Regions from separate parts of the Hymenobacter tenuis genome, predicted to be linked through region 2. Evidence: riboswitches for the same ligand, from Rfam matches in the RefSeq annotation. Region 2 holds a riboswitch; the other holds the start of a gene.
What was found. A riboswitch is a leader RNA that binds a small molecule or an ion and turns the genes downstream of it on or off. The one in region 2 is predicted to bind cobalamin.

Region 1 (4,571 bases), on a different contig from region 2:
AGCAGCTTCCAGTTGGGCTGTAGCACCAGCGTGCGGCCCACAGCGGCATTCAGCAGCAGATAAGAAGGCATGAACTCCGTGGCCGAGGCATCAGTAAACCGCTTGCCCGTGAAGGTGAGGGTAGTGCTGAGCTGCCACTGGTGCCACTGGTGGTCGGTGCTGAAAGCAGCCGTATGCATCGGTACAAAGGGCAGCTGCCGGCCGGTTGGGTCGGCATCATCAGGAGTGCCTTTGGTTTTGCGCGAGCTGGTGAAGCCGTAGGAAGCGCGGGCCGTGAGATGATAAGTGTTCGGCTGCCATTCCAGCTGGGTGCTGGCTTCCAGACCCTGGGCGCGCACCTGCCGCAGGTTGCGTGGCGACCAATACGAAACGCCCGGCGTCCATTGTACCCAGTTATCTACTAGCTGGTGGTAGCCGGTTAGCTCGGTTTGCAGCCGCAGGTGCGCCGGTGCTAGGGTTAGCACGTGCACCAAGCCGCCTTCGTAGCCCAGCCCTTGTTCAGGTAGCAGGTTGGGGTTGCCGCCGGGGCGCCAGTATCGCTCGTTGAGGGTAGGGGCACGGTAGCTGCGCGAGGCGTTGCCCTTCAGGCTAATGGCGTGGCTAGTGGTTTGCAGCGCCAGCCACTCGGCACCCAGCGTGGGCGTAAGCGGTGGCTGGCGGCCGGGCAGCACGGCCTGCCGCAGGTTCAATGACAGTTGTACCCTAGGCCGCGGGTCGTAGCGCAGCAGCGCGAAGCCGGAAAAGCGGTTTTCAGTGCGCGGGGCAGTACCATAACCATCAACTTGCGCTGCAAAATGTTGGGCCTCGGCTCCGGCCCGCACCGAGGCATTGGGCGCCAGACGCCACGTGTGCTCGGCCTGCGCCTGAGTAGTGCGCACCCTCGATTCGCTGAGGCCGCTCACATCGTCGCGGTAATTGATAATGTCTTCAAACCACGCCACGCGCCCGGCCCACTCATGCGTAGTGCCTACGCGCCGATACCCAGCCAGCAGGCGGCGGCTCTGGTCGCGTTCCTGGGCGTGGGTGTTATTGGTGCCGATGCCGGGCTGAATCTGGCGGTCGGCGTCCGTGAGCCACACGGCTGCTGTCAGTTCGCCGCGTTGCCCCAGCCGCAGGGCTAGGTCTTGGGTGAAGCTAAACTGCCGGAAGGCCGCGTTTTCCTGCCGGCGCCGAACGCGCCCGATGGCTTCAGTAGTGAAGTACGGAAAGTTGTTCTCGGCCTCCCGATACAGCAGGCTGGTACGCAGGGCCAGCTTCTGGTTGCTGAAACCAGCCTCTACGGTGCCAGCGCGCAGTCCAAAGCTGCCCAGGTCGCTTTGCACGCTTCCGTGCCAGCCCGCGCCCCAGCGCACCGGCGCTGAAAGCAGTAGCGTGCCCCCAATGGCGCCGCTGCCGTACGTGGCACTAGCCGGGCCAGGCTGAATATCGACTCGGGTGGTGGCGCTGGCCGGAAAAAGGGCTAGGTCCGCTTCGCCTAAAGAGGGTAAGTTGATGTTGAAGCCATTCCAGAGCACCGCCGTATGGCGCGCCGAGGTGCCGCGCATGGTGATGGAAGCCAGTTGGCCGGGGCCGTAGTTGCGGAGGTAAAGCGCTGTGCGCGCGCTCAGCACATCGGCCAGCGTACCGGTTTGGTAGGTGGCAAGAGCTAGTGAATCGAGGGCGATGCGGCGGCTGCCCACGGCAAACCGCTCGGGCCGGATGCCGGCCACCCGCACCGTGGGCAACTGCTGGATGCGCGCCGAATCTGCCGGTGCCACCGATTGGGCCACGCTGGGCACCGTGCAGGCTACTAGGCCTGCACTTAGCGCTAACCGGCAACTCTGCTTTTTCAGCAGAAGCCACTTGTTGAAATGCATCTTCCGAACCAAATTTTCGCAATCGAAAAATTCAGTTCAAAACTTCAGGGCAGGCTACCACGCATTGCTATGCGGCTAGCCCTTCCTCGAAGCCGAGGCCGAAAACAGATAGGTGCTCTGCGGCGCCGAAACGCCACTACTGTATTCATTCTCCGCCCTTCCTCCGCAGGCGCTGAACATGGGAAATGCAAAGGCAGGTCTCCTGGCTTGCTTCAGATGCGTCGCCTTCCCATTTCTCGGGCCTTCCTAAGAAAGCTTTCACAGAAACAGTGGCTTGGTGTGACGCACCAACTCATGAAGCGTACAGTTGCGGGGACAGCTCCGGATTTAAACCGAATTCCCTTTTCAGCCTCGCCCCACAATTAGGGTCTGGCCACCTTTACAGCCGCAAAGATAGAAAATGTACGGAAGCTTTAGCGCCTGGCTTGCGTAGAAGGTTTGCCCCGCGTGCCGGCCTAGGCGCCGCCAGGCGATGCGCGCTGGGTTAAACTGTACCTTATTTCTACCGCTGCTCTTGAAACTTCCCCTGGCCTTTTACCGGCGTCCTGATCCGGTTGTCATCGCCCAAGAACTGCTGGGCAAGCACCTGTTCACCCGTATCAACGGCGTCCTGACGGGTGGCCGCATCGTCGAGACGGAGGCGTATGCTCACCTCAACGACCAAGCATGCCATTCGCACCTAGGGCGCTACACTGCTCGAACCCGCATCATGTACGAGCCCGGCGGCGTGGCCTATACCTACCTGATTTATGGGCGCTACACGCTGTTCAACCTTATTACGAATGAGGAAGGAAAAGCCGACGCCGTCCTGATTCGGGGGCTGGAACCGCTGGATGGAATTCCGGAAATGCTGCTGCGCCGCGACATGTCCTCCGTAAAGCGCAACCTGACCGGCGGCCCTGGCTTACTCACGCAAGCACTTGGTATCACTACCGCCCATTACGGCACCGATCTGACGGGTGATACTATCTGGCTGGAGGACGTTGGAGAGGAAGTAAACGGAGCGGAAATAGTAGCGTCTCCGCGCGTGGGCATTGACTACGCCGGCGCCGATGCCGCACTGCCCTGGCGTTTCCGCTTGAAAGGCAACCCCTGGACTAGCCCCGCCAAATAGCCAAACCGCCCCCGCCTGAGCAGAACTGTTCAGGCGGGGGCGGTTATATTGGATGCTATGGTTACAGCTTCTCGCAGACCAGCACCATCAGCTTGCCTTCCAGATTGGTGGTAGCAAACAGATACAGGTCGCCGCCTTCTCTAATGCCGGTGCGGTGCCGGAACTCAGCTACGGTATCAGGGAAATTGCGCGTCGTGACGTGGGCCCGTACATCAGGTCCCAGGTAGGTGCGCAACGCCTGGCCATCGTATTTCTCTACCCCTTTGATTCGGAAAATGCGGCCCGGAAACTCGGGGCGCAGGGTATCGGAGGTGTACAGATGACTGTGCTGGTGCAGTTTCAGCAACTCAAAAGCCGTTCCGATGCTTTTAAAGGCCCCGGCTTTCAATACGGCTACATTTGGCTCATAGAGGAACTGTTGCGGCTCGGCGTAGCGCGCAATGGCTCGCGCCTCCCGCGCTCGGTTCAGCCGAAACTCCTGCTGCTTGCCCGTGCGCAGTAAATTCACCGTGAAGCGCTCCGGATCTACGGCTGGTTCCGCGGTAAGCTCATACAACACCTCCTTGCACTCATTATCGACTGACACTACCCACAGACGGCGCACGTGGCGCAACTCCTGAATGGCCAGTTCAATGTCAAGCATAGGCGAAGTTTTCAGTAGTACGCGCTGGCTTTTTTGCAGCAGCAGCGGCATGATGCGCAGCACGTCGGGCTCACAATCCTGCAACCGAAATATTTTCTTGGCGGCTGTGTCCCGGCGTGCGGGGTCGAGGTATAGCCAATCGAAGGTGTCCGGCGTATTGCGCAAAAAGTGCGTAGCATCCTCGTTGTGGCACTGCACGTTTTCAATGCCTAGTTGCGCCAAGTTGTAGCGCACTACATCCGTAAGCGCTGCATTGCGCTCCACATAATGCACCTCGGACACGGTAGCAGCAAAATATGCCGAGTCAACCCCGAAGCCACCGGTCAGGTCTGCTAGCCTTTCTCCCTGCACCAAAGAGGCTTTAAACGCGGCAGTTCGGGCAGAGGAAGCCTGCTCTACGGATAGCGTGGGCGGAAAAACGAGGTCTGGGTTATCGGCCCAGGTAGGGAGTTTGGCGCGAGCTTTTTGGCGGGCCTGGATTTGGCGAACCAAGTCCGGAATGGGCAGGCCGGGGTAGCGGCGGGCTTGCAAAGCAAGTTGGGCTGGGTCGTCGTGCAGGTGCTCGGCAACGTATTGCCGGGCTGCTGTCGGCAGCGGGTATTCCATGTAGGTTTCCTACGAAAGTACGTCGGGGTCGGACGTGAACCAGGCCCCGGGCAAAGCAAAAGGGAGCGCCAAACGTAAGCAGAAACGCGCGAGGTTTCCCTTGCGCCAGCTTACTTGGTAGCCATCAGATAAAAAAAGTATTCCGGACCGAGCCAGAAACCACGCTGCCACAACTGGCAAACGAAGCGTTCTAGGCTCGGCCCGGAATAAAAAAAGCAAGAGGTATTACCGCAGGCTCCAGCTCAAAGCCAGCATTGGCTTGCCGGTGCGGCTAGCAGCCAGCCCCACCGAAGTAGGTCGGAGCTGCAGCGCGCCATGCCGGGCCGCCGGAGCACCTGCGTTGTACGATTCC
Region 2 (4,571 bases):
ACATGAGAGTCATGTAAGAATGAACCGGGAACCTGAATTACAGTCCCGTACCGAGTGTGGATAAGAAGGAGGGAACCTTAGAGCAAGAATTATACCTTAACTACGTTGAGCAGGTTGCTTTCTTTGCCAATGTTGCGTTAAAACGCCCCGAAAAATGCAACCTTTCCGCTAGCATACTCACTCTTACTACGTAATCGCTTTTCATTTACTTACACCGTATGTCCTTTCAGTTTCCTAAAAAAATACAGTTTTTGACACTCCTTGCGCTTCCTACCCTGCTGGGTGCCTGCCAGTCCCTGGAGCAGAAGGAAGACTCCTGCGTCACGAACGTGCTAGCGCCTGTAAGCGCGCTTTCCAGCGTAAAAACCGGCACTACCAGCACCCCGCTGGAAGTATACTACACCATCCCGATTGTGAACAGCTGCGGCCAGTTTGTAAAGCTGGAGGAAAACCGCCAGGGCAACAATATCTACCTGAGCCCGCTGGTTCGGTACGAGGGCTGCGTGTGTGCGCAAACGAAAACCGACTATAAGGGCACGTATACCTTCACGGCGGCGCAACCCGGCAAATACGTGGTCCACTTTCTCAAAGCTGATAATGCCGTGCTCACAGACACCCTCACCGTGAAGTAATTCGCGGCGCTACTCGGCCTCTATGCGGGAGGTAGTGCGGGTGTCGGGCATGCGTAGGTACACAACCAGGGAAGCGGCAGCGCAGGCCGTCACGTACCAGTAAAACCACTGCTCTACCCCGCGCTCCTTGGCCAGGAGGGCAATGTACTCGGCAGTACCTCCAAAGATGGCCACCGTAAGCGCATACGGCAACCCTACTCCCAAGGCTCTGATTTCAGTCGGAAATAGCTCGGCTTTTACCACTGCATTGATGGATGTATAGCCGCTGACTACTACCAGTGCCACCACAAGCAACCCAAACGCCGCGCCGGGCCCGGAAGCATGCTCCAGGGCCTTCAGCAGCGGCACGGTTAGCAATGTGGCACCTACCCCGAAAAACAGGAGCACCGGCCGCCGCCCAATTCGGTCGGAAATGGCACCTAGCAATGGCTGCAGCAGCATCGCTACCCCTAGGGCACCAAAGGAAACCAGCGTCGCCTGCCCCTTCGTGAAGCCCGTGGTATTCACCAGAAACTTCTGGATATAGGTAGTAAAGGTGTAGAACACAACCGTGCCGCCCAAGGTAAGCCCCACCACCGTCAGAACTTCGCGCGGGTGGCGGAGCAGCAAGGTTAGCTGGCTGGGCTTGTTTGCTTGCGCTTCGTCGGTGGTGGCGTGGCGGGTGAAGGCATCGGTTTCTTCCATGGCGCGCCGCAGATACAACGCTACTAGGGCCGCGGCCGCTCCAATACCGAAAGGCACCCGCCAACCCCAGGCGTACATTTGGTCGGAGGTTAAGGCCTGTTGCAGACCTAGCTGCACAAACAGGGCCAGCAGTTGCCCAGCAATCAGGGTGACGTACTGAAAGCTGGAAAAGAAGCCCCGGTTGCGCTGGTCGGCCATTTCGCTCAGGTAGGTAGCCGAGGTGCCGTACTCGCCGCCCACACTCAGGCCCTGCAGCAGGCGCGCCAGCACCAGCAGCACCGGCGCCGCTACCCCAATCTGCTGGTAAGAAGGCGTGAGGGCAATGAGTAAGGAGCCGCCACACATCAACAGCACCGAGGCCAGCAGCGCCGCCTTGCGTCCGGCGCGGTCGGCGTACACGCCCATCAGCCAACCGCCCAGCGGCCGCATCAGAAAGCCCACTGCAAAAATGGCCGCCGAGTTAAGGAGTTGCGCCGTAAGGTCGCCCTTCGGAAAGAAGGCCGGCGCGAAATACAAGGCAAACGCCGAGTACACGTACCAGTCGTACCACTCCACTAGGTTGCCCACGGAACCGCTAAAAATGGAGCGGATGCGCGAGGCCATGGTGCGCGGCGCCTGAGAAACAGAATGAGCCATAAGAAGGATGCTAGGAAAGCCAGCGGCCGAAAATAGCGGAATACCAGTAAGCGCCGGCAGTGGTCCGCGCACCTGTGCCAGGTTCTGCTACCTTTGGCGAATCGTTCTTTGTCTGTTATTCCAGTCAGACGAGCGGCAGGTTGCTGGCCCTAGGCCAACACAAAAAGGGAACCGGGTGCAACTCCCGGACAGACGCGCTACTGTAAGTACCGGCGGCCTACGGGCCGCGGCTGCTTTCCGGTTAGCCCATTGCCCGGCATGTACCCGGGTGAGAAGGGCGGAAAGCAGGGTACAAGTCAGGAGACCTGCCTGCCGCTGTTGATGAGAAGGTTCCTTCGCGACTTGAGGGCCTTGTCGGGTGCTGCTATGGAGCTCGTTGAAGTATCCCTCTACCACTACTAGGTATCTGCGGGGGTGAAAGGCACGAACGCACCTAGCACCTCGGTAAGCGCATTTTAGGCTAGCAACAGGACCCCACGGAGGCAGACCAAAGCACTAGCTGTGGTTTCACTTTTCACCTTTCCTGCTCTAATGTCAACGCTTGCCGAAAAAATCAGCCGGGCCGAAACGCGCATTTTTAAAGCCGTTTTTCCCAACACCACCAACCACTACGATACCCTGTTTGGGGGCACTACCCTGCACCTCATGGACGAAGTGGCCTTCATAACTGCTACCCGCTTTAGCCGCCTCAAAATGGTCACGGTGTCATCTGATAAAGTTGACTTTACCCACCCTATTCCTGGGGGCACCTTAGTTGAGCTGATTGGGCGCGTAGAGCACGTGGGCAACACTAGCCTCAAGGTGCGGGTAGAGCTGTTTGTGGAGCAAATGTATTCCGAGGAACGACACCGGGCTGTGTCGGGCTTATTCACGTTTGTGGCCATAGATGAGCACAAGCGTCCGGTCCGGATTCTGAGCCCCGATGTGGCTGCCGTATAGGAAACGGGCCATTACTACTTGCCGAGATGCTACGAGGTGAGTGCTTCGAAACAAGCGTGTTACGGGTGAGTTACAGGATTATTTTTATAGGAGACTGAACCTTTATTGTCGTGTTTCACGTTTGAAATGCCGTTCCCTTGTCCTATAGTATGGCAACTGAAAAGAATTACTCGCCTGAAATGAATGCCCGTTTGGAACAGTCATTTCGGGAAGCGGATGTAGCCCGCGAAGAACTAACCGACTCTATGGCAAATTCAGTGGCCGCTAACTGCGACCTACTTCACCACGGCCTTGTAAGCGCCAAAGGGTTAGAAGTTACAACCGAAATGTACCGGCATCTGCTGGGCAATCTGCTACGCCATCCCTCCGGCGAAGTCCGGACGCAGGCGCTAACGCTCTTCAACGAATCGATGGAGAAATTCTGGCCCCGTTTGCAGTCTTCCTCCGTAGGAACGCCATCCGACGGGCACTACTAGCCCCACGCCCTTTTCACTGGTTCCGCACCCGTATATAAGCCTCGGAAAGCTCGTTGCAGCTTTCCGGGGCTTTTTGCTGCTTTAGAGCTGCGTATCTTTGCACTTCCGTTACAGTCCTTACGGTTCAAAGGCTAACTCCCTTTCACCTTTAGTATGCCTACTACCCAAGAAATTGAACTACTGCTACCGCCGGAGGTAGCTTTCGATGAGCTAGCCCGCTACCGGGCCTTGCTCGATGCCGCCGGCCTAGTGCCTGGTCAGGCCGATTTTGTGCATTTGCGTAAACGCTCCATTGATGCTCGGGGCCGCCAACCGCTCGTACGCCTACGCGCCGACATCTACCAGACCCCACCGCCGGCTGAGCTGTTTGGCCCCTGGTTTACGTATCCTGATGTCAGCCAGGCCCGTCGCTCTGTCCTTATAGTAGGTGCCGGGCCAGCTGGACTTTTTGCGGCGTTGCGAGCTATTGAGCTGGGCATAAAGCCTATTGTGGTGGAGCGCGGCAAAGATGTACGTACCCGCCGCCGCGACCTAGCGGCGCTCAACAAAGAGCACCTGGTCAACCCTGACTCCAACTATTGTTTTGGAGAAGGCGGCGCCGGCACGTATTCCGATGGCAAGCTCTATACCCGCTCCACCAAGCGCGGCGACATCCAGCGGATTCTGCGCCTGCTGGTGCAGCACGGCGCTACCCCCGATATCCTCGTCGATGCGCATCCGCACATTGGCACCAACAAGCTGCCCTATGTGGTGGCCGCCCTGCGTGATAGTGTGCTGCAAGCTGGGGGCGAAGTGCACTTCGAAACCCGCGTGGATGACCTGATTCTGGAGCACAACCACTTACGCGGCGTGGTAACGGCTAGTGGCCAAGCGCTGGAAGCCGATGCCGTGATTCTGGCTACTGGCCACTCCGCCCGCGACATTTATGAACTGCTGCACCGCCGAGGTGTGCTGATTGAGGCCAAGCCGTTTGCCTTGGGTGTGCGCGTAGAGCACCCGCAACAGCTCATCGACCAAGCCCAGTACCGCCGCCAAGACCGGGGTGTATTGCCGGCTGCTTCGTACTCTTTGGTGCATCAAACCCAGTGGAAAAGCCAGCAGCGGGGCGTATTTTCCTTTTGCATGTGTCCCGGCGGCTTTATTGTGCCGGCAGCCACCGCTCCGGGTGAGGTAGTGGTGAATGGCATGAGCCCTAGCCGCCGCG

Region 1: it holds a riboswitch for cobalamin, as region 2 does, so the genes downstream of both, ACYVGU_RS16835 (TonB-dependent receptor) here and ACYVGU_RS06860 (acyl-CoA thioesterase) in region 2, are expected to answer to the same signal.

What each region holds. Positions count from the first base shown of each region.
Region 1 covers NZ_BAAGWF010000004.1:773,702-778,272, forward strand. The annotation lists gene ACYVGU_RS16835 (TonB-dependent receptor) at 1-1,856, opposite strand, end outside; cobalamin riboswitch at 2,032-2,252, opposite strand; gene ACYVGU_RS16840 (DNA-3-methyladenine glycosylase) at 2,371-2,970, shown strand; gene ACYVGU_RS16845 (THUMP-like domain-containing protein) at 3,032-4,219, opposite strand; gene ACYVGU_RS16850 (hypothetical protein) at 4,445-4,571, opposite strand, start outside.
Region 2 covers NZ_BAAGWF010000001.1:1,589,820-1,594,390, forward strand. The annotation lists gene ACYVGU_RS06845 (DUF2911 domain-containing protein) at 1-4, opposite strand, end outside; gene ACYVGU_RS06850 (hypothetical protein) at 219-632, shown strand; gene ACYVGU_RS06855 (MFS transporter) at 642-1,952, opposite strand; cobalamin riboswitch at 2,073-2,279, shown strand; gene ACYVGU_RS06860 (acyl-CoA thioesterase) at 2,484-2,891, shown strand; gene ACYVGU_RS06865 (hypothetical protein) at 3,041-3,367, shown strand; gene ACYVGU_RS06870 (NAD(P)/FAD-dependent oxidoreductase) at 3,521-4,571, shown strand, end outside.